2 linked regions of the Alicyclobacillus sp. SO9 genome follow. The protein of the gene in region 2 interacts with the protein of the main gene of each other region in a pairwise test. Links are inferred from orthologs where the notes say so. Each region holds a gene or a part of one and is shown on either strand. Other genes may lie near its edges.

Region 1 (11,460 bases), 570 kb from region 2 along the record:
CTCTGAAAGTCGAATTAAACGATACGCCGCCCAAATCGTTATGAGCCTCCCGCCTTCCGAATTCTCCAATCCCCATGCTCCAATCATATCGGCATACTTCATGCTTCAGCCGCAGCCTTCCGAATTCTCCAATCGCCATACTTCAATCGCCAAGTTGCAGTGGCCAAGTTGGCATGTCTGAGACCGTCCATTCATAGATATAGATGCAGAGAAGATATGTCCTATTCCTTTTGCCAAGCCGCAGCACACAAAACCCGTATTACCAAACCACAGGAATGGAGGGAAATGGTTATGACACTCCATATCTACGAATTAATTGGCGCCATCGTTGTGGTTGGGGTACCCGTTGTCTTTGCACTGGGACGCTACTCCAATCGGATTACCTGGTTTCACGCGCGGACAGAAGAAAAGTACTCTGTTCCGGAATTCATGCGTGATCACCAATAACACCTGCACACGGTGTTACCTTCCCCCGGCCTCTCGGCCGGGATTTTCGTTTTGGTCGCAAATCTCAAATGCCCTGTATCAATGCCCTGTATCAATGCCCTGTATCAATCCCTGCAGCTTGCAGGTTCTGTATGAATTCCTGTTCGTTCCAAATTTCCAAAGTGGGTTTGTCGCCGTTCTCTATTAGTTTCTTCGCCTTCGACAGCTTCGATCCTGCCTTCTCCCCAGCAACTAATACGTCCGTGTTTTTGCTGACGCTGCCCGTGGTGGTACCGCCCAACTGCTCAATCCATTCGCTGGCCTTTTTTCTATCTATAAATTCGAGCGATCCCGTTAACACAAACTTCCTCTCCACAAACCGCCGCAACACCTCGCTGTCCACAGCTGCTCCGTCGGCGGTAACAGCTCCATCTGCGCCACCAAGATACTCCATGTTCAGTCCAGCAATGCGAAGCCTCTGCACTAGTTTCTGTGCACCTGAGTTCGCAAAATACTTGACAATACTCTCCGCCATTTTTGGTCCGATATCACGAATCGAGGTGAGTTCCTCGAGGCTGGCCTGTTGCAAGGCATCTAGTGTCTGAAAGGACGCGGCCAGGGTTTTGGCGGCCTTTGCCCCGACAAGTCGAATGCCTAAGCCAAACAACAGTTTTTCCAAGGAATTGTTCTTACTGGCTGCAATGGCCTCCACCAGATTGCCAGCAGATTTTTCACCCATACGCTCCAGACCAAGCAGTTGTTCGTGCGTCAAGTGGTATAGATCGGCTGCGTCTCGGACCAAATCGTGATGTAACAGTTGTAGAATCCACTGTTCGCCAAGTCCGTCGATGTTCATGGCATCCCTTGAGACGAAGTGAATCAGCCCTTCCTGGATTAAGGACGGACAACGCGGATTAACACACCGCCAAACAGCTTCATCTGGCAGTCTCTGAATCGGTTCGCCACAAGTCGGGCATTCATCGGGCATGCGAAACGGCTCTTCTTCTCCAGAGCGATACTCGGGTAATGAACGAACCACTTCCGGAATGATATCCCCCGCTTTCTGGACAACAATTCTGTCGCCAACGCGGATGTCCCGCTCGTGAATGATATCCTCATTGTGCAGTGATGCACGAGAGACCGTGGTCCCTGCGAGTTGAACCGCATCAAAATACGCTGTTGGCGTCACAGCACCTGTCCGTCCGATACTGAGACGAATCTCGTTTAAGGTGGTCTCGGCCTGCTCAGCAGCATATTTGTAGGCGATGGCCCACCGCGGACTTTTTACCGTAAAACCGAGTTCCTGCTGCTGTGCTAACTGATTAACTTTAATGACCATGCCGTCTGTAGCGTACGGCAAATCGTGCCGTTTCTCACTCCAGGACTCAATGTACGCCATCACGTCGTCAATGTTGTCAAATTCGCCCCGCTCCTTGTTGACAGACAAGCCAAGAGAACTCATCCAATCAAGGGCTTCGGAGTGAGAGTCAACAGAGTACCAACCCATGTCCGCTAAAGAGTAAACAAACACTGCCAAACCGCGTTCTGCAGCAATTTTCGGATCTAGCTGCCGAAGCGATCCAGCCGCCGCATTTCGCGGATTTGCAAACAGGTCCTGCCCTTGTTCCTCCCTCACTCGATTGAGCCGTTCAAACGACTGTCTAGGCATATAGGCTTCTCCGCGAGCTTCGATGGATACTCCCTCGTTCAACTTCAAAGGAACATTGCGGATGGTACGGATGTTACTGGTAATGTCCTCTCCTACTTCGCCGTCACCCCGCGTAGCTCCACGGATGAGCAATCCATCTTGGTATTTCAGCGAAACTGCCAGACCATCGATTTTCAATTCGCATACATAATGCACACTGTTGCCGACAATACCGCGAATACGTTTATCAAACTCACGCAGGTCTTCGAGGTTATAAGCATTTGCCAAGGATAACATAGGTGTATCGTGGCGCACCTTTTCAAATCCCTCACTTGGTACCCCGCCAATACGCTGCGACGGTGAATCCGGCGTCAACAAGTCCGGAAACTCCCCTTCCAGATGAACAAGTTCCCGCATGAGAGCATCGTATTCGTTATCAGCAATAGACGAGGTATCCAAGTCGTAATACTGATGGTTGTGATACTCTATCTCCTTGCGCAACGTCTTGATGCGTTCCTTGGCTGCCTCGAGTTCCATGTACAACTCTTCCCTTCATAACAGACTGACAATCAACGCGCATATATCCGTCATCCATCTGCGACTTCTTCGATATCTATGCATTTTTACCGCCGGGCTTGTACCCTAGTCTTCAGCTTTTTGAATCGGTGCAAACTTGACGGCCAGTTCTTTAATACCGACGGGAGCCGGAAAAGCAATTTTGGCCATGAGGTCTTCGCCTTCTCCACGTACTTGAATTACAGTGCCTTGTCCCCATTTTCGGTGTTCTACTTTATCACCTGGTTTATACTCAAAAGTCTTAGCCTGCCCACCGTCATTTGTTGGGTTCCCAGTTCCTTGTGTTTGTAGCTGTGCTCGGGTGGAGTCAAAGCCCTTTGAACGTCCCGCTTTTTCTCGTTGCAGCCGGGCGCCTTCTTTCCCAAAGTGACTTGATTCCTGATGATTTCCACCTCTGAATCCATCTCGTATTCCAAATTCACTCCGTTCCGTGTCGCTCTGGAATCCTGCACCGCCCCCGTCGCTGCCGAAGCTGCTGAGATTTCCTCCGACAGGCTCCAATAATTGAGCAGGTATTTCGTCGAGAAACCGGGAATGACGCTGCCGGCGAAACTCCCCGAAAATGGTACGTACGCGACTAAAGGTCAGGTACAGCTGATTCTGCGCCCTTGTTACCCCCACATAGCAGAGCCGACGTTCCTCCTGCATTTCACCGTCGTCGAAAAGTGATCGGCTGTGAGGAAACATCCCTTCCTCCATACCGACCAGGAACACATGTGGAAATTCCAACCCCTTGGCACTGTGTAGGGTCATGAGCACGACTTGATTGGAATCGGCTTCAGCGCCGTCTGGTTTACCTCCGTTCAGGTCAGTATCGGCCACTAGCGCCACTTCTGCCAAAAAATCCGTTAAACGCTGTTCTGGACCCGTAATCACTGGGCCTACATCCGCTGTAAATACTAGTTCAGCCGGAGCGGCTTCCTCCGCATTTCCCTCTGTAACTGCCAATGCAGATTGTGTATCATCCGCAGGTTGTGAATTATCGGAGGCTGGTCTCTGTGCTTCGGATGCTTCAATCTCTGCATCCCACGTCTTGTCGAATTCCATGGTCACTGTCAGAAACTCATCCAGGTTTTCAATCCTGCTCTGAGACTCCAGTGTGTTTTCGAGATGAAGCTGCTGTCTATAGCCTGTCCGCTTTAAAATCTCTTGGGTCAATTCAGTAACATTCAGGTACGTGACCTGCTTGTTTAACTGAACAATTTGCTCAGTGAACTCCGTGACGGCCTTAAGAATTTTCCCTCTAATGTTAGCCTGCTCGGCAAACTGCAGAGCATCAAACAAGGAAAACTGACGAGCATCTGCCAGGTCCTGCAGCTTTTGCAGTGTTGTAGCACCAATGCCGCGCTTTGGTACGTTAATGACTCTGCGCAGACTGATTTCGTCGGAGGGATTTGCGACGAGCCTCAGATAAGCGAGAATATCTTTAATTTCCTTTCTATCGTAGAACTTTAGACCTCCATATATTCGGTACGGGACACCCCGTTGCATCAGAATTTCTTCAATGACGCGAGACTGTGCATTGGTTCGATAGAGGATTGCAAAATCGCTGTATCCTCGGTTGTCCTTGCGAAGTCCTTCAATCGTGTCCACTACGTAGTGGGCTTCAGAGCGCTCATCATCCGCTGTAAACAAGACGGCTTTCCCGCCTTCTGCATTTTCCGTCCACAGTGTTTTTGCCTTTCGTTCGCTGTTGTTTTTAATAACTTCGTTGGCAATATTCAATATCACCTTGGTAGAACGGTAATTCTGCTCCAGTCGTATGACTTTTGCCTCTTTGTAATCCCGTTCAAACTGAAGGATATTGCGTATGTCTGCGCCGCGCCATCCATAAATCGACTGATCTGAATCCCCCACCACACACAAATTCTTATGCTTCTTCGCAAGCAGATGAACCAATCGATACTGCGCATGGTTCGTATCTTGATATTCATCTACGTGGATATAGCGGAACTTGTTGTGATAAAACTCCAACACGTCCGGGGCCTGTTCGAACAGTTGCACCGTCTTCATTATTAGGTCGTCAAAATCAAGAGAGTTGTTCATGCGCAACTGTCTTTGATACTCCAGATAGGCGTCTGCTGCAACTTCCTCAAACGGTGTTTGAGCCCCATCCTTGGCTCTGTCGGCCGTCCGGAGTACATTTTTATGGCTGCTGATGGCCCCTCTTACCGCTCTGGGATCAAACTGTTTTGTATTTACGTTTTGATTTGTAAGTATGCGTTTGATAACAGACATCACATCGGAATCGTCCAACACGGTAAAGTTTCTATCCCATCCCAGCTTATCGATATCTCGTCTCAAAATTCGCACGCAGGTGGAGTGAAACGTCGCTGCCCACACGTCCGAGGCAAAAGCGCCAATCAGTTGTTCCAGGCGATTGCGCATTTCCCGCGCCGCTTTATTTGTAAAGGTGATGGCCAGGATGCTCCATGGTGCCACTCTTCGTTCAGCGATTAAATAAGCAATTCTCCTGGTTAAGACGCTGGTCTTGCCGCTGCCTGCTCCTGCGACAACCAGGAGAGGCCCTTCTGTGGTCTCAACAGCTTCCCTTTGTGGCTTATTCAAGCCATTTAAAATTTCCTCTACACTAGGAGTTGCCGCAAACAACACGCCGCCACCTCTCAGTTCAAAGTCATCAAGTATTGTGTCTCGTCCCTTAACTGTCACAGTCCATTATAGCAAGTGAACGGCTCTCCATGCAGAACCAATGTTATCCCAGATATCTTGGAGTTGACTCCGCTTTTCAGACCGTGGTATAGTACCTGTTGTTGTCTGCATGACACACATGATTGCATCCTTTGTTAGTAAGGTAACTGAACGACCTTCGTCTAGTCAGGAAGCCACAGCGCCGGAATGTAGCTCAGGTGGTAGAGCGCACGGTTCGGGACCGTGAGGTCGCAGGTTCAAGTCCTGTCATTCCGACCAAACTTGGAAATTGAGGATACCAGTCATGATAGGGCCCCCAGTTTTGAGAGACAAGTTAAGATGATAATGCTCCACTGACCACTTTCTCTGTTTGTTTCGAACAATGAGGTGGTCATTTTGTCATATACAGGAAGTTGCGGCGTCTTCCAATCTTTACAACTAAACTCAATAGTTTAAAATGATGGTGTAAAATACTGACGTGCTGGGAGTCGTATAAGGAATGGGAGTGCAAAGTTGGCACATTTACGCTGAGAAAGACATTTTTATTGCGGTATCCTTGGTTAAGCACACCTTAAAGTCAGCGGCATTTCCGGAAGCCGACCAGCAAAAGGTGCTTGTCAGTGTAGCCGAATTGACAAGAAACATTCTCGATCACGGTAGTAGATTTGGCCTTATCTCCTGGCAGGTAGTCAGTAACTCCATCCGTATCACGGTGGAAGACAACGGTCCTGGTATACAGAATCTTTCGGAAATTTTGGATACTGTCGCACCGCGTGCAGATGCCAAAGGACTGGGCCTCGGTCTCTCCGGTACCAAACGACTGATGGACGAGTTCGCCATTGAGAGTTCAGAAAGGGGTACAAAGGTCTGTGTCAGCAAGCGAAACACCTCAACCCAAGCAACAATCAACAGATGACCAAACAATGAGCCGACTGGCGTCCATAGGACAAATTTCTGCCGGGATAGCACATGAAGTAAAGAATCCGCTGACCGTTGTAAAAGGATTTTTACAACTTCTTCAAGAAGAATCAGAAAATACATACATTAATTTGGCACAGTCTGAATTAGAGCGGGCTCTGGCTACACTGGAAAACCTGTTGAACGTCTCAAAGCCTGTTATGGATGAAGAAGTGTTTGTGGATATCAATATATGTGCGGAGCTGGAATCACTTCTCTTCCTGTTTCAGGATCAATCTTACCAAGTAGAGGTCGAAAAATTTTTTAGGGATCCGTCAGCCGTTATTACCGGGCAGCGGAACCAAATTAAAAGAGCATTTTTCAATTTAATCAAAAATGCTTTTGAAGCTCTAAACGGAAGCGGCAAACTTGTAATTGAACAGGAAGTCAGTAACGGAAGATGCCGAATTATTGTCCGTGATACCGGCAGTGGAATTCCTGAAGAGAAGTTGGCGCTGCTTGGGACCCCGTTTTTCACGACAAAAAGCGACGGCACAGGCATGGGATTGACACAGGTTTTTTCAGCAATCTACCAAAGCGGCGGCACCATAGACGTAACAAGCAAGGTTGGCAAGGGAACCGCATTCCTCATTGATTTACCTATCAAACGCCATACAGTAAGGGGTGCTAAATTAATGGATTTGTCGTACCAGAAAGAAGAAAGCTTCGACGAATTTTATAGTGGAAACATGGAAGCGCTAAATGAGACATTGCGAAGAAACGCACGGAACCTGTTTGGAGACATCTACGGACGAGGGCGAATCAGTGAGGCATACATCCTCGAAGGCGCCCATTCCGTCATTCGCTTGCTCAATGAGGACAATGAACACGGTTTAGTTCTTGAAGCGAAAAGACGTGGAAAAATATGGGCGGAACATGACTTGACACTCATTGTGAAGCTGGAATGGTTTCAATTCCTGCGAACAGCATATTTGGAGTTGCTTCAGCATTATTGGACTCATTCCTCTGATTTTAAAATGAAGAGAATGTTCGATTCTATTCAAACTGTGAACCACAACATGGATAGCTTCCTGAAACACTTTTCCGCCAGTTTTACGGAATTGAAGAATGAACAAATCCGAGCACAAATGGAATTAATTGATGATTTATCCGTTCCCGTAATTCCACTTTCCCCATCCGTCGCCATTCTTCCAATCATCGGCATGATTGATACCAGTCGAGCCAAACGGATTCAACAGACCGTCTTGGAAAAAATCGCAGAGTTCGGGTTGCTGCGGTTAGTCATAGATTTATCCGGTGTTGCTTTCATGGATACTGCGATTGCAGGACACATGTTCCGGATTATTGAGGGGATTAGGCTCCTTGGCTGTAAGACTGTGCTGACTGGCCTAAGGCCAACCATTGTCAACACCATCATCGAACAAGGCATTGTGCTGACGGACAAGGTTGAGATTGTTGGAACATTGCAGCAAGCCATTGAATCAAACAGTTTGGACGTTGAATAGTGGCGCGGCTGAGAGGCTGAGAGGCACGGCGGCAAGTATCTAACGCGATCGGGCACGGCTGAGAGGCTGAGAGGCAGTTAGTGACTGGAACGATCACTATTCGCCGAAGCGGCTGTGCAATTGTGATCCCGATGATCACTAATGCCACTTTCCCAAGACATTAGTGTCATCAATGGACACTAATGTGGGCAGCGTCATGCTGGAAGGTCGGTCCTAAGGAGCAATGGGATCCTTATTTTGACGCCCTCGTGGCAATAGTGATGGAATCGATCACTATTCATTTGACGGGTATCGTGATAGTGATCAACGGGATCATTAAACAAAAGCCTTATCAACGCACCCCATCCCGTCCAAGCTCGCTTGGACTGAGAACCTGCGAAATGGGACCAGACGCCATCCCCATTCCGAAGGCGGGCGTTGACGTGTCCACCTTAATGTTACTGGCCTTCATCCTTTACAACCACGTCAAGTTTCCCGGTTTCGGGATGGATGACGAGCCCATGGACTTTGACACCTGCAGGGAGCAGTGGATGATTTTTGATTAAATCAACACTTTGCTTTACGCTGTCCGGAATGGACTCGATTCTCTGCAGCCAAGTATGTAAATCCACCCCAGAGTATTCAAGGGTTTGAATAACCTCCTGCGAGACGCCCCGCTCCGTCATTTTCTTCAGCGTTGCATCGGGGTTAATGCTGGCCATGCCGCAGCCATGGTGACCGACTACGCAAACCTCTTCGGCACCAAGGTCGTAGACGGCTACAAGGATACTGCGCATGATACTGCCAAAAGGATGTGTAACCACGGCCCCTGCATTCTTGACGATCTTAGCGTCCCCATTTTTTAGGTTCATGGCATGTGGCAACAACTCCACAAGTCTCGTATCCATGCACGACAGCACAACCAACTTTTTATCGGGAAACTTTGACGTGCGGTATTGCTCGTACTCTTTGTTTTCAACAAACTGTTCGTTAAAAGTCAAAATATCGTCCAATCGGCTCATATGGGTCACACCTTTCACAAAATCTACACATATTGTCCTGAAACAGTCATGCAAAGTCAACGATAGAAGCCTTCGGAAAGTCAGCTTGTGCCTCAAATCTCAAGTTGGAAATCGATTTTACACGATTGTCCTGCTTGTAAATGCCTCCTAAACCGGCTTTCCTAAACCTGTTTTCCTAAACCGGTTGTACACAGTAGAGGTCAGACTCCAGTTTGCACACGGCCGTAGAGTATATAGAACAGCGGAAAAACAGTGATGCTTCCGGCAATGGCTGCAATGAGAAGATAGGGAGCAACCACCCCAAATAGATTTGTCATGGCGAGAAAATCATAGATGGCATGAACTAACATAGCCAGCCATAAGCGCCTGGTTACAATCGCTACACCGGCCAGCAACGCACCTGATGCCCCGAGGACGATCAGTGCCATCATTCTGTAATTGAGATTGAATTCGGCAACATGCGCCATTCCGAAGAAAAATGAGCTTACAGCAACGGCGGCTGCAAACAGCCAAAAGCGGTATCTTGAACTCCTCAGCCACCGGCGCCGAAACAATGCCTTCCCAAGATACAAGGCAGAGGCAATCATTGCCCATCGCCAAATCTCCTCCAGGCTGGCCAGGAGCGACAACCCGACTCCGCGAAGGATGTGGTGGACAGCGCTTGGTACATGCTGATCGGAGGCAAAATGAGGGCTGAACAGGTAACTAATAAAACCAAGCAGGACAAATAATGAGAGTGCCGCCAGAGGAAGCAGCACATACAAGAACAGTACAACAGCAAAGCGATACACAAGGAGAGTAGAAGCCGATACTTGCGATTTGGCTGCAGGAGAAGGCGTCAACCGCTTCATGCCAGTACGCAGCGCTCTGTAGTATGTCCACCCCAAAATAGGAATGGAAGCGAGAGACATGAGGATATACAGCAAACTGCTGAAAACAAACACTAGGCCCGCAGGCGTTAGCATTTGAACGATGCTGGCGGAGGGATTGTTCAAAGCGCCATCGAATACGGGTGCAATATTCGCCACGATTCCAACCACCGAAAATACAATCCCATACCAGATTTTCCAATTGCCGATCCCGTTCAAAAATCGATAACTCAGACCGTCCCAGTAGTGAAGCAGATTTCCAGGCGACGTTTGACTAAACCCGTGTGCTTGCAACCTCATCTTCTCTGCCCCCCGGTTTATTCAAGCTGTTGGCATTGAGACAGATTCTATCGTCAAGAAATCATTTCCACACACGCCGGGACGTCGTTATTTACGTTCCCCACGATTTTAGAAACAGGGTAGGCTCTCATATCCTCAGACGGATAGCTGGTTAAAAGCGAAGCCATGTGGTTTGCATCTGTGAAGTTCCTGTCAACCCATTCTTCTTCCTTCGATTTGTCGAGGATTACAGGCATACGCGTGTGAATCTGCTGCATTAATTCATTCGGTCGGGTGGTAATAATGGTACATGTACTTAACTTCTCTCCCGTGCTGGAGACCCAGGTATCATACAAGCCTGCAAAGGAAAAGAACTTTCTTGAGTTGAGAACGATTCTCATAGGCTGTGTCCCGTCGTCTGACTTTTTCCATTCATAAAAGCCGTCCGCCGGAATCAGACAACGCTTTCGTTGAATCAATTTGTGAAAGGTTTTGCGCGTTGTAATGGTCTCTGCTCTCGCATTAATCATCTTGAATCCGCTTTTAGCATCCTCGGCCCACGAGGGAACAAGTCCCCACTTCAAGAGACCGATTCTTCTCTCTTTTCCATCGTGAATCACTGCCGGAACGTGTTGTCCTGGCGCTACATTATATCGCGGCGGATAACTAAAATCCGCGTGATGAATACCGTAGTATTCCAACATAAAATCAAAGTCTTCATAAGCCAGTGTATAACGTCCGCACATTTGGCATCGCCTCACTTCTCACTTGGCACTCGGTATACCAAGGGATAAGTTTTCCTTCACCACTCATTTCATTTTAGCAGAGACTCTACACTGATACATGAACACAAGGCTGACGCTCCGATACGCAGGAATTGACTTCAGGCATAAAATACGTACTCACGTCCATATTACAACTGAGGAAAATCTCATTAATTACAGCTTCCCGTCGGCCGCAGGTTTGGCAGACGTGTTCTCAGAGGAGGATTCATATGGCCAATCCCAATCAGAAGTCCAGTATGCAAAAACAGTCACCGCTCTCAGATGCCCAGGATGCTGTGAACAAGGCTCAACGCGCAGTCAATGAGGCCCAATCTCACGCGTCTTCAACCTCCGTACAGCAAGCAGAAAATGCAGTGTCACGTGCCTGGCATGCAATGACGGCAGCAGAGTCAGATGAGAACTTTAGCGCTGTTGAACAGGCAAAAGAGCAATTGAGTCAGGTGCAAACAGATTTGGCAGAGGCGAAAAATCAAATAGCCGAGAACTAAAAATGTTAGGCATTACAACTTGTTGATGCAAACCTGTTCACAACGGCGCAGGTATGGACTCCATAAAACCAAGGACGAGTTTAAAACAGAACCGTCCTTGGTTTTGTCGTGTTTGCGGATTGACTTATCCAGTGACTGACTTCTGCAGCGACTTAATTTATCCAGTAACTGACTTATCCGGTGACTGACTTATCTCCGGATTTATTTGTCCAATGATGTACTTATTTTCGGCAGAATATCAGGCGTCCTTCGGGTGCGTTTCTTTTCCTTCGGTGCTACAGCCCACATTCCGGCATTGACATCCTCCAGCCACAAT
Region 2 (11,583 bases):
AAACCGGTTCTGTGCCATAAAGACACTTGCTATCGCAAGACCGGTCATGCTCACCAAAGCAAGTACGAAGAAACCGAATTTGACTGAACCAGACATCTTGAATTCACCTCATCCCGTGCTTGTTTGATGTCTAGTACGATAATATCACAAAACCCTTAAAATCATACCTGCAACATCGTATCTAGAGGACCATACATACAGGACCATACCTGCAACATCACACTTGCAACATCACACTTGCAACACCATACCTGCAACACCATACCTACAGGACCATACCTACAGGACCATGCTTTCAGTAGACTTCTCAACATGATGGCGAACATGATTTGACCACACATAAAACGGAGCCGCCACTGCTGCCACTCCTGCTATGACAGTGAACACCGCCGGTCCTCCTGCCTTTCCAAGCATCCATCCCCCAATCCACGGGCCCAGAAAGAAACCAATACTGCGCAGTGTGCTTGCGCCAAAATAGGTTGCTCTTAGGTTGTCCGGCGCCAACACCGACAGATATTCACTGTTTCGCGGGAACACAATAATTTCTCCCATTGTGACCACCAGCATAGAAGCTACAAATGACCATAGACCTGTACTGAAGCCGAGTCCGACATAGCCGATTCCAAACAATACTTGTCCAAGCACCATGGACGGTATCAAGCCGAACTTATTCGTGATTTTCGTCAACGGCAGCTGCAGAATCACCACTTCAACAGCGTTTGACGTCAGTACCCAGGCATAGGTCCGTGCCGCCAAATGGGACGTAAACATTTGCCCCATAAACTGAGGCAGCGTGCTTTCGACCTGAGAATAGCCAATGTTGCTGAAAATGGTGGCAAGGACAAACAAAAGCAGTGCCTTGTCAGCAAAAACCGTCTGAAGTGCCTTGCGAAAGGTGATCTCAGGTAGGTTTGCACCCTTTTTGGCAGTTCTGTTCTTGAATTCGGCTCTTCTTGCTTTTCCAGATTGTACCGGATGGAAATACTTTCCTAGGATGGTTTTCATAGTTTGCATGGTTTTCATAAGGACCGGTCGTTCAGCGCGCTCCGCACCAAGCTTTGAGGACTCCGGAAATATTAGAAGGATAACGATTCCATAGAGCCCGCTAACCGCAGCGGCCAAATAAAAGGTCCAGCCAGTCGCTACAGTACCTAGATAGCCCCCCACAACAGGGCCCATAGATGCACCTACATTTATGGCCCAATAGCGCATGGCAAATACATTCGACCGCAGTTCCGGACTGGTTACATCCGTCAGCATAGCCTGGGATGCCGGGCCAAACAAAGTCCGCGTTAGTCCGTTTAATGCGCTAAGTACGAAGAAAACCCACGTCACGCGTGCGTTTGCGAAACCAGCCAGAGCCACAGCGCTGATAATCATAGCCAAAACCATGATTCCTTTCCGCCCATACTTATCCGCAAACGGTCCTCCGATAAATCCAAACACCGTGGAAGTCAGAGCCGCCATGCCAATTGCAAGACCAATGGTTGCCGTTCCCGCATGTGTATGAACCGCCATATACAAAGCGAGGAACGGCATCACCATGAACTGAGTAATCCTTGTAACAGCTGTAGCCCCTACTATCCACCACACAACAGGATGATACTGCGCAGCAATCTGTTTTAGACGAATTCCCACGGCATACGACCTCCAATTACTTAAGCTTCAGTATGCCATAATACGAACAGATGTTCTAGGTTTGAATTTTCCGTATATTTAATCTGCAGGTCAGCCGCGTCAGGGGGATGGCGGAAGAAGATTAGACGAAGATAAGCGGAAGAGTTGCATTCCTCACGTTCACAGTGGGGGATGGCGTCTCGCGTCTCGCTCTCGTCGCATATGTTCGGGGTGCCGCATTCCTTAGGGATCCCATTGATCCCTATTACGATGCTTCTCCGATGATAGTGATCGATTCGATCCCTATTGCCAACAGGCCCTCTACAATAGCGATCCCGTTGATCCCTATCACCCACGCACCACCCTGCCTCTCCCGCATTAGGGATCCTTCATGACACTAATCTCCCGGGCCACAGGCATTAGGGACCTTTGCGATCCCTATGGCATGGCCCATCCGCAGATAGGGATCTTTTCAGACACTAAGCTCCCGGGCACCCAGCCCAGTCCGGCCACGGTGCCGGATGAACGAACGGGATCGAAGAAAAATACCGGCGGTAAAGTGCTCTTTATACACTTACCTCCTTCAACGGCTAAATATGGTGCTTGTTGCGTCAAAGACACTCATGCGAGCTCTCGCTCTCGTCGCATATGTTCGGTTGCCGCATTCCTTAGGGATCCCATTGATCCCTATTACGATGCTCCTCCGATGATAGTGATCGATTCGATCCCTATTGCCAAGAGGCCTTTTACAATAGCGATCCCGTTGATCCCTATCACCCACGCACCACCCTGCCTCTCCCCGCATTAAGGATCCTTCATGACACTAATCTCCCGGGCCACAGGCATTAGGGATCTTTGCGATCCCTATGGCATGGCCCATCCACAGATAGGGATCTTTTCAGACACTAAGCTCCCTGGCAGCCAGCTCACCGCACTCAGCCAGTCCAGTCCAGCCAGTCCAGTCCAGCCAGTCCAGTCCAGTCCAGCCAGTCCAGTCCCGCCAGCGTGCCGGATTACAAGAGAAAATGAAAGGCAGCCCAGCCGCTCACAACGAGCAATGAACGGCGGGACTGCCCTATCTTTACATTTGTCATGCTATGACGAGCGGCGCTGTGCAGGAAAAGTTTTGCTACGTGCGCCTTAGAACTGAGTGTCTTAAGCTGGCATGTATTCGACCAAGGCCCGATCCAGCTGGATCCACAGCTGTTCCTCATCCTCGGCAACAACAACCTTATGTGCACCTAAACGGCGAAATACAGAACGATTTGTACTGTCTTTTGTCACAACAACAACGTTGCTAACCCCAGCCTCACGCAGTGACTGAGTAATTAAAGCGGTCCGCACAAAATCCTGCATGGCTATAACAATGGCCAGATCATAGTGGTGTTTGGAGACTTCTTGAGTCACATTGGTACGGTGTCCTTCAATCGGCAATAATGTGTCCTTCTTGTACCAACGCGTCAGCCTTCTATGATAGTCATCAAAGCAATCGAGGACTTGCACCCGGTGTCCGAGATCGGTCAAATGCTGGTACAGTGAAATGCCTTCTTTTCCAAATGAAGCAATCAGTGTGTTTTGCATGGCTGCCTCTCCCCTTGCGCATTGATTCATGACAGCGCTTACATTTCTATTATACACAAACGCACAGAAAAGTGAAAGTTAAATTGTTAATTTTCCCGAGCCCAAATTCAATTAAGTCAACCCCTGCTCATACAGAGACAGTACTGTTTCCCGGAGCTTGTCTCCGTGGCTTAACAACAAGTCTCTGGATGCTTCCACTTGCCCGTTGACAACACAATCAAACACCTGTCGGCACAGCTCTTTACTTGGTCCCAATACCGGTGTTAACAATCGCAAACTGCTGCGCATCGCCTCGAGTAACACGCGAAGGGCGTTCTCCAAGATAGAATTGCCGCAGCAGGCTCCCAATTCGAGATAAAATCCCAGTTCAGTCGAAATTGCTTCTTCTCCTTGCGGTACTGCGCATTCCAGTTGAAACAGTGCCTGACGCAGTTTGCCAAAATCCGTGTCGCTCGCTCTATATGCGGCAGCAGTTACAATTCCAGCCAAAATGGCGGATTGAGTTTCGACTAGGTGAAGCACATCGCTGTGCCCAAGCAGCATGGCAGCCTCCAACGGCTCCATCCACGTATCGAGCGACGCTGTCCGCACATAAGTTCCATTTCCATGTTGAAACTCAACCAGGCCCTGCCCTCTTAGTGTACTCAATGCTTCTCTCACGGTGGCACGGCTGCAACCAAATTCAGAAGCAATTTGTGCCAACGGCGGAAGGCGATCGCCTGGACGGAGATCGCCTCGCTCGATTGCAGCGCGGATCTGATCTGCAATGCGAATATATAACTTTCGTGCATTATAGGCTTGGGTCCGCATCGACACCACCTCGTGGTTTCATGACAATGGTCCTCACAGTCGACCTCAAAATCGACAGCGCAATTCGACATCACAGTCTGCATACTTAGCATTCGACACAGACTAGTGTTCGACAAGCAGAGGCTAAAACCTCTAAATCCATTTCCGCAGACCAGCCCATAGTCCTTCGCCCTCAGCAGATTGAGGCCCCCTGCAAACCCTCAGCCGGTTCACAATTCCTCAGCCCTTCACAACAAAGTTCACCAGGCGATTGGGCACGTAAATTTCCTTTTTAATTTCTTTGCCTTCAATCCACTCGGCAACGTCGGGCAGCTTCTTAACCTGCTGGAGAACTGCACTTTGGTCACCGTCGGCCTCGACTGTGGCGCGGGCCCGCAGTCTGCCGTTGACTTGAATGGCAATCTCGACTTCGTCGTCCTTCAGCCACAACTCCTCGTAAGTGGGCCATTCTGCTTGAAAGACAGATGATTCGTGTCCCATTTCCTGCCACAGTTGTTCACCTAAATGGGGTGCAAAAGGAGCAATGGCCACAGCCATGGTGGTAAGTGTGTCTTTATCCAGGCCTTTGTCCGCCTCTTGTTGCAGTGCATTCGCATACTCCATAAACGCACTGACAGCGGTATTCAAGCGGAAGCTGTCCATTCTCTCCTGCAAGTTTGCCATAAACCGATGCCGCAGTTTGGTCAGTGAATCACGGGTTTTTGCAGGAGACGCTACGCTGCCGGTAAACAGGCGATAGTACCGCTGCAGGAAGCGTGACACACCTTCCAGTCCGTTGGTGTTCCATTCCGCCTCATCTTCGGGCGGTCCGACAAACAGTTCATATACACGCAGGGCGTCGACGCCGTAATCCTTGATAATTTCGTCAGGTGTTACCATATTGCCCTTGGATTTACTCATTTTGGCGCCGTTCAGCGTAATCATGCCCTGGTTGAACAGGTGCTGGAACGGTTCTTCGAAGTCAATCAGGCCGAGATCGTAGATGACCTTTGTGAAAAAGCGCGCATACAGCAGGTGCAGGACTGCATGCTCAACGCCGCCGATATACATGTCTACGGGCAGCCACTTATTCGCAGCGTTCTTGCTGAACGGCTGCTTGTTGTTGTGTGCATCAGGATAGCGCAGGAAGTACCAGCTTGATCCCGCCCACTGCGGCATCGTATCTGTCTCCCGCCTGGCAGGTCCCCCGCAGTTGGGACAAGTGGTGTGAACAAAGGATTCGATGGCCGCCAGCGGCGATTCACCTGTACCCGTTGGTTCGTACCTGGCCACCTCCGGCAGCATGACTGGCAGTTGGTCTTCTGGTACAGGCAGCGTTCCGCATTTGTCACAGTAGACAATGGGAATGGGCTCGCCCCAGTAGCGCTGCCTTGCGAAGACCCAGTCACGCATCCGGTAGTTTACAGTGAACTCACCTGCATTCAGTTCCTCCAGACGCTTGACAACAGCTTTCTTGCCTGCCTCTACGGACAAACCGTCCAACTCACCTGAATTGACCAGCGTGCCGTCGCCCGTGTAGAGTTTCGTTTCTGCTTCAGGTACACCAGTCTCAGAGACGACTTGGCGGATGGGAAGTTGAAATGCCTTGGCAAAGTCAAAGTCTCGTTCGTCGTGAGCGGGAACCGCCATGATGGCACCTGTGCCATAGTCCATCAACACGTAATCCGCAATCCAAATTGGCAGTTTCTCACCTGTCAACGGGTGGATCACGTTAGCCCCGGTCGCCACCCCAGTCTTCGTCTTGTCCACAATCTGCCTGTCCACATTGGATTTCTTCAAGGCTTCCTGAACGTAGTTTTGAACAGCCTCCCGTTGGCCGTCACTTGTGATTTTCTCCACCAGCGGATGTTCTGGAGCCAAGACCATATACGTCGCTCCATAGAGCGTGTCAGGGCGTGTGGAGAAGACTTCAATGCGGTGTTCCGGATGTCCGTCCACCGAAAAGTAAATGTGGGCCCCTTCACTGCGTCCAATCCAGGCAGACTGCATCCTTTTTACTTTGTCCGGCCAGTCCAGTGTCTCCAGGTCATCCAGAAGCCTGTCGGCATACGCAGTAATTTTGAGCATCCACTGGCTCATGTCCCGCTTTGTCACTTCTGTGCCGCAGCGCTCACACTTGCCGTCGACCACTTCTTCGTTTGCCAAACCTGTCTTACAGCTTGGACACCAATTAATCGGCATTTTTTTGCGATAAGCCAGGCCGCGTTCAAACATCTTTGTAAAAAAGTATTGCGTCCATTTATAGTAATTCGGGTCGCTTGTGTTAATTTCGCGATCCCAGTCGTACATTGCCCCGATATCCTCAAGCTGCCGCTTGAAGTTGCGGACGTTCGCTGCAGTGGATTCTGCCGGGTGCACACCGTTTGCGATGGCATAGTTCTCTGCAGGCAACCCAAATGCGTCCCATCCCATTGGGTGCAGAACCTGATAGCCCTGCAAGGCCTTGTAGCGCCCCCAGACGTCAGAAATCGTATACCCCCGCCAATGTCCCACGTGCAACCCGCTGCCAGACGGATAAGGAAACATGTCAAGGCAGTAGTACTTGGGCTTGTCCGTACCTTCTGACAAACGGGCCAACCCCTGCTGTCCCCACTTCTCTTTCCAGTATTTTTCGATTTCCTGTGGTCGATATTCCATCTGTTATCCTCCTTGCCGCAGCACAGAAAAACAAAACCTCACGCCTGCTAAGACGAGAGGTTTTAATTCCCGCAAAATCAGTGACAATCTGTTCGGGACCAGCACACCGTCTCCGGCGACCTCTTAGGCGTATTGTCCGTTCGTCGTCATCACATTGTTGCGGATTATTATACTGTTATCTTCTGGAGGATTGCAAGATACCCATGAGCCGGAGCACAAACAGAAACAGGTTGACAAAGTCCAAGTACAAGGACAACACGACCCAAGGAACCATGGCTTCTGTCAGACCTTGCCTGGCAATCCGATTGACGTCAAACAGCACATACCCGATGAACACGGCAATGCCAAGCAGAGCATAAATCAAATTGGCAAGGTTCGAAAATGGGATAAACAGTGTCACCAATCCCATCAGTAAAACAGCCATTAGACCGATAAACAGAAAACCTCCGAGAAAGGAAAAATCCAAGGACGTCTGAGCAGCAACAATAGCAGCAATCAAGAAAGCACCTGCACTTACACCGACTGCTTCTAGCACAATAAAGCTGCCCAACTGACTGATATACTGCGAAACCACCAAATACAGTGTCATGCCAGAAATAAAAGTGAATGTCAGGACAAACCCCATACCAATTTGTCTTCGCCCCTGCATTAGCATTGCCGCGATAATCATGACAACTTCTACAATCATCAGGACCAAAAGCAGCGGGGTCGGAACAAACTGCCCTAATACCAGACCGACAAACGCTGTCAGCAGGCTGAGAAACAAGCCTGAGAACACTTTGGGTAAAACAGCCTGTCTCGATACGGAGTACGTTTCCACCTCTTCACCTCACCCCCATACAGATTTAACCGAAAAATGACGTCAGCAACTTGTCATAAACCCGGGGCACCGCAAGCTCGGAGAGTTTGTCTTCACCTGCGAAAACAAGGCCTCTCCCCTCCGCAATCCTGTGCAGCGGCCAGCCTACGGGCTGCAGAACCTGTACATGCCATTCGATATGAGTAAATATATGCTTGACCTGTGCAATTTCATGAAAGTCGCGGACAGGACCCTCTGCCACTTTTCCGATGCTTTTGTGCTGCGACCCTACATAATTTTCGGCACGCACTGTATTCGTATCAACCTTATTCGTATCAACCTTATCCCCAGCAACCTTATTATCGTCATACAAACTGGTGTCCAGCATGCCTTCGAGCAGTATTTTCGCTTCCCGATGTGCCGCTCCTGCACCCAGCGGGGCTGACGCCGGCAGTTCCTTGGCCGGTAATTGCCACATGCCTGCAAGCAGACCCGTTGCCGGCCGTTGTTGCAAAAGAACCTTCTCGTCTTGCTGGCACCAGAGCGCGATAACCTGAACCACTTTTCTATCGGGCTTCTTTTTCCTGACTGGAATATCCTGGGTCAAACCCAGTTCACGCGCGGTGCAACGGGTTTGAATCGGGCATTTGCCGCAGTCCGGATTACGCGGTGTGCAGACAAGTGCACCTAGCTCCATTAGACCCTGCGTCATCAATCTCGGGGGTTCCTGCTGCAGCCACTGCTCTACCGTACTGGTAATAACGGTGACCGCCTGACGGCTTCGTACTTCTTCACGAACCCCCAAAAACCGTGCCATGACACGAAGCACATTCCCGTCCACAGCCGGAACAGGCTGATTAAAAGCAATACTCATCACCGCGCCGGCGGTATATGGGCCGACTCCGGACAGACCTCGAAACTTTTGTGCGTCCTCGGGAATCAGGCCGTCGTAGTTCTCAGCCACCTGGATGGCTGCCCTATGTAAGTTCCTTGCACGTGAATAATAACCCAGACCTTGCCACATCTTCACTACTTCTGACTCTTGTGCAGCTGCCAAATCGAGAATTGTCGGAAAGCGTTCGAGAAAGGCATAGTAATAAGGGATAACCGTTTCAACCCGAGTTTGTTGCAACATCGTTTCGCTAATCCAAACCTGATAAGGATTGCTTGTTTCTCTCCAGGGCAGCTTTCTCTGGTTCTGAAGGTACCAGTCCACAAGCTGACGTGCCGATTCCGCGACAGCGTTCTGCGTTTTAACATGCGTTGTAACAGTGTCCTGCGTTTCGCACATGTACTTAATTCCCTCTTTCAAACCATAGGTATCCGTCTTCAACAACCGGTTTCACGAGACCTTGTTCTACCGCTGCAGTGATACATGCGGAAACAGGCGTGCGAACTAGAGCATACGGTCCTGCGCCCCGCGGAGTCAAATTCAATTCCTGACATACCAGGCTCACAACCTGTTCCAGTGTCCGCCTCTCTGCGGCAATGTAAGTTGTAATCAAGTCAAAAACCCGCTGCAACCGATGAATATAGTAATCCACTGCTCGGCCAGGTTTGTCCGTCACAATACCGTGGGCAGGCACCCACCACTGCGCATTCACAGTCTTTGTTTGCTTTGCGCTCTGCAGCGTCTCAAGGTAATTCACGAAAAACGGAAGGCCGTGTTTGTCTGTGATATTTTCATCCAAATAAGCATCAGCACAGAAGAGCACCCCGTCCACAAGGATTCCGGACTGGTAATGGGAATGCCCAGACAAGGCAACCGACTGAAATGTACGCTCTGCAATTGTGAACGATGCGCCGCTCTCGAACACTTCGTCTACCCGGCTGGGGGCGGCCAGTAAAAACTTTCCTCTCATATCTGGAAGCGGTGCGGCGCCTTGCCAGAGATACTGAGGCTCCCATGCAGGGCGGCGAATGACGTCTGCTTCACCCACAGGTGCATAAAAGCGCGGGTCAGCGCGTTTTTGCAGGGTTTCGTTGCCGCCAAAGTGATCGGCGTGAGCGTGAGTATTAATGACCGCAATCAGGTTGTCCTGAAGTTCATTGGCTGCTTTTAGCAGATTTTTGGCAGACTGCTTGTCTAATCCAGAGTCGATGGCAACGAGTCCCCCGGGTGTCTTTACAAGGCCCAGATTGACGGGACCCGCAACGACAAACACGGTGTCTGTAATGTGCTGTAAATCCATCTTTGTCCCCGACCTCCGTCTGAGATATTTATTACCAGCCTTTGCTGTGCGTACATCCGTCCACAATGGATACAATACAGCACGGGAGGTGCTGGCCATGTGGGAAATGATGAATGGAATGACCAACGGCGTACGAAATCGGTTTATGCCCAGAAGGCGTAACAACATGGGGACAATGACAGCCATGTTGGTAGGCGCCAGTGTGGGTATTGCTGCTTGGGAAGCCATGCGGCGCGGAAATGTGACGTCTCGGATTAATAACCGTGCGCAAAGTATGGCACAGGACAATGCCGAACAAATCGCTGAGAAAGTCATGAACCAGTTGGATGACGAAGAATAACAAAAAATTCCGTCATTTGAGTCAGCAAGGCAGAGTCGGCACAACAACCGGCTCTGTCTTTCACGTACACTTAGATTGCAGCACTGTACAAGATGCTGGCAAATTCAAATGGATCGGGAGTATGCGCTTTAGTTTCTGTTGTGACGGTAGTTTCTGCCGTATTTTTGTTTCCAAAACTGGTATGATAACTTACTGCGTTTAATGGCATCCACGAATTTCTGGGTATTGTCCATAACCCTTGTTGCTTCGGCTAAGCTAATGTTGTGCTGATATACGGCTTCGCCGAATTCCTCCAGGTCAATCACATGGTAATAGTTCCTTTCGTAAATCAAAACATCGACATACATGTCCTCTATATAAATATATTCCTGGTCTTCCCACACCTTAACCAGGTCTACATAATAATCAAATTTAAGACGCGGATGCTTTATTGGTTTATCGTCTTTTACGCAGGTACTCACTCCAATGCCCCATTGTGGATATATTTCACGAATTTGATATGTATAGCCGCTTTCAAGTGCTGGCCTGTGGGCCACTATCAGCCCTGGCTTTCGCCAGAATTTATATACTGGAAACGGGTTATCACTGCGGTCGATTCCCGTTCCGTCATGTTTATGTATTCGCGTTACACGCCCTGGTCTCAACGTCATCCTCCGCACCACCCCCCTTTAGGATTTTCCATTAAGCGTACCACTAAGCAGCCAGCCAAACAACAAACTGTAACCCTAAGTTATACCCGCATCTGCATCCGGAACTCATGACAAATGTCATCTCCGATAGCTGACCACACTCAGTAACACAGCCGTACACCTTTCTATATGCTTAGCTTATTAAAAGTCGTCAATATTTGCCACACCGCGAAGAACCGCATTTGCGCCGATTTACGCTTGTACAGAACCGTGCGGATAAAGACGTCTGTTCGTAAAGACCTGTATTGCAAAATCGTGCGATTGGAGGAGAAAACATGGATGCAGTCACCTTTCAACACGTATCAAAATCTTATCGAACTACTACAGCTGTTGCCAATCTGTCTCTGAACATCAAGCAAGAAACTGTAGTCGCATTACTTGGACCAAACGGTGCCGGAAAGACCACTGCTCTTTCCATGACGCTGGGGTTAACACAACCTACTTCGGGAACTGTAACGTTGCTCGGTCAAAACCCGAACCAGCCGCGAACCAGGCAGCGTATCGGGGCGATGCTTCAAGAAGTAACGATGCCTGACAAAACGAGCGTTACAGAGCTTGTCAACCTGTTTCGATCTTATTATGAGCACAGCGTCAATACAAATACCCTGCTGGAGCTGGCTCAACTGACGAATTTGGAAGGCCGGCCTGTTCGCAAATTGAGCGGAGGTCAGCAACGAAGACTGCAGTTTGCACTGGCCATGGCAGGAGACCCTCGCATCTTGTTTCTCGATGAGCCTACTGCAGGAATGGACATTACTTCTCGGCAAGGGTTCTGGAAAACACTGCGTCGGTTTTCCGAGACCGAAGGAAAAACAATTGTTTTTTCAACCCATCATCTTGATGAAGCAGATGCTGCCGCAGACCGGGTTCTATTGCTCCAAAACGGGCGCTTGATTGCAGATGGAAGTCCCGCGGAGT

Evidence for each region.
Region 1: the proteins of leuS (region 2) and ligA interact in binary tests that used the Escherichia coli proteins (3 or more experiments, as listed by UniProt). The link is inferred for Alicyclobacillus sp. SO9 from one-to-one orthologs.

What each region holds. Positions count from the first base shown.
Region 1 is NZ_CP066339.1:1,248,821-1,260,280, reverse strand. The notes cover bases 76-2,978. They hold ligA (NAD-dependent DNA ligase LigA), read right to left. Parts: upstream 2,612-2,978; coding sequence 539-2,611; downstream 76-538. Other genes in these bases: GI364_RS24835 (UvrD-helicase domain-containing protein), read right to left, coding at 2,717-2,978; GI364_RS05605 (hypothetical protein), read left to right, coding at 292-447; GI364_RS05610 (hypothetical protein), read right to left, coding at 76-139. In the rest of the region: more of GI364_RS05610, read right to left, coding at 1-75; more of GI364_RS24835, read right to left, coding at 2,979-5,260; GI364_RS05580 (ATP-binding protein), read left to right, coding at 5,799-6,215; GI364_RS05575 (ATP-binding protein), read left to right, coding at 6,169-7,722; GI364_RS05570 (beta-class carbonic anhydrase), read right to left, coding at 8,160-8,723; GI364_RS05565 (CPBP family intramembrane glutamic endopeptidase), read right to left, coding at 8,924-9,892; GI364_RS05560 (SOS response-associated peptidase), read right to left, coding at 9,946-10,617; GI364_RS05555 (hypothetical protein), read left to right, coding at 10,866-11,144; GI364_RS05550 (TolB family protein), read right to left, coding at 11,346-11,460. UniProt on the Escherichia coli protein: DNA ligase that catalyzes the formation of phosphodiester linkages between 5'-phosphoryl and 3'-hydroxyl groups in double-stranded DNA using NAD as a coenzyme and as the energy source for the reaction.
Region 2 is NZ_CP066339.1:679,884-691,466, reverse strand. The notes cover bases 3,937-6,962. They hold leuS (leucine--tRNA ligase), read right to left. Parts: upstream 6,646-6,962; coding sequence 4,228-6,645; downstream 3,937-4,227. Other genes in these bases: GI364_RS02960 (Bax inhibitor-1/YccA family protein), read right to left, coding at 6,821-6,962; GI364_RS02970 (FadR/GntR family transcriptional regulator), read right to left, coding at 3,937-4,008. Also shown: GI364_RS02985 (hypothetical protein), read right to left, coding at 1-96; GI364_RS02980 (MDR family MFS transporter), read right to left, coding at 280-1,638; GI364_RS02975 (NAD-binding protein), read right to left, coding at 2,773-3,198; more of GI364_RS02970, read right to left, coding at 3,310-3,936; more of GI364_RS02960, read right to left, coding at 6,963-7,465; mutY (A/G-specific adenine glycosylase), read right to left, coding at 7,491-8,735; GI364_RS02950 (MBL fold metallo-hydrolase), read right to left, coding at 8,740-9,636; GI364_RS02945 (hypothetical protein), read left to right, coding at 9,734-9,976; GI364_RS02940 (ribonuclease FAU-1 family protein), read right to left, coding at 10,105-10,626; GI364_RS02935 (ABC transporter ATP-binding protein), read left to right, coding at 10,941-11,583.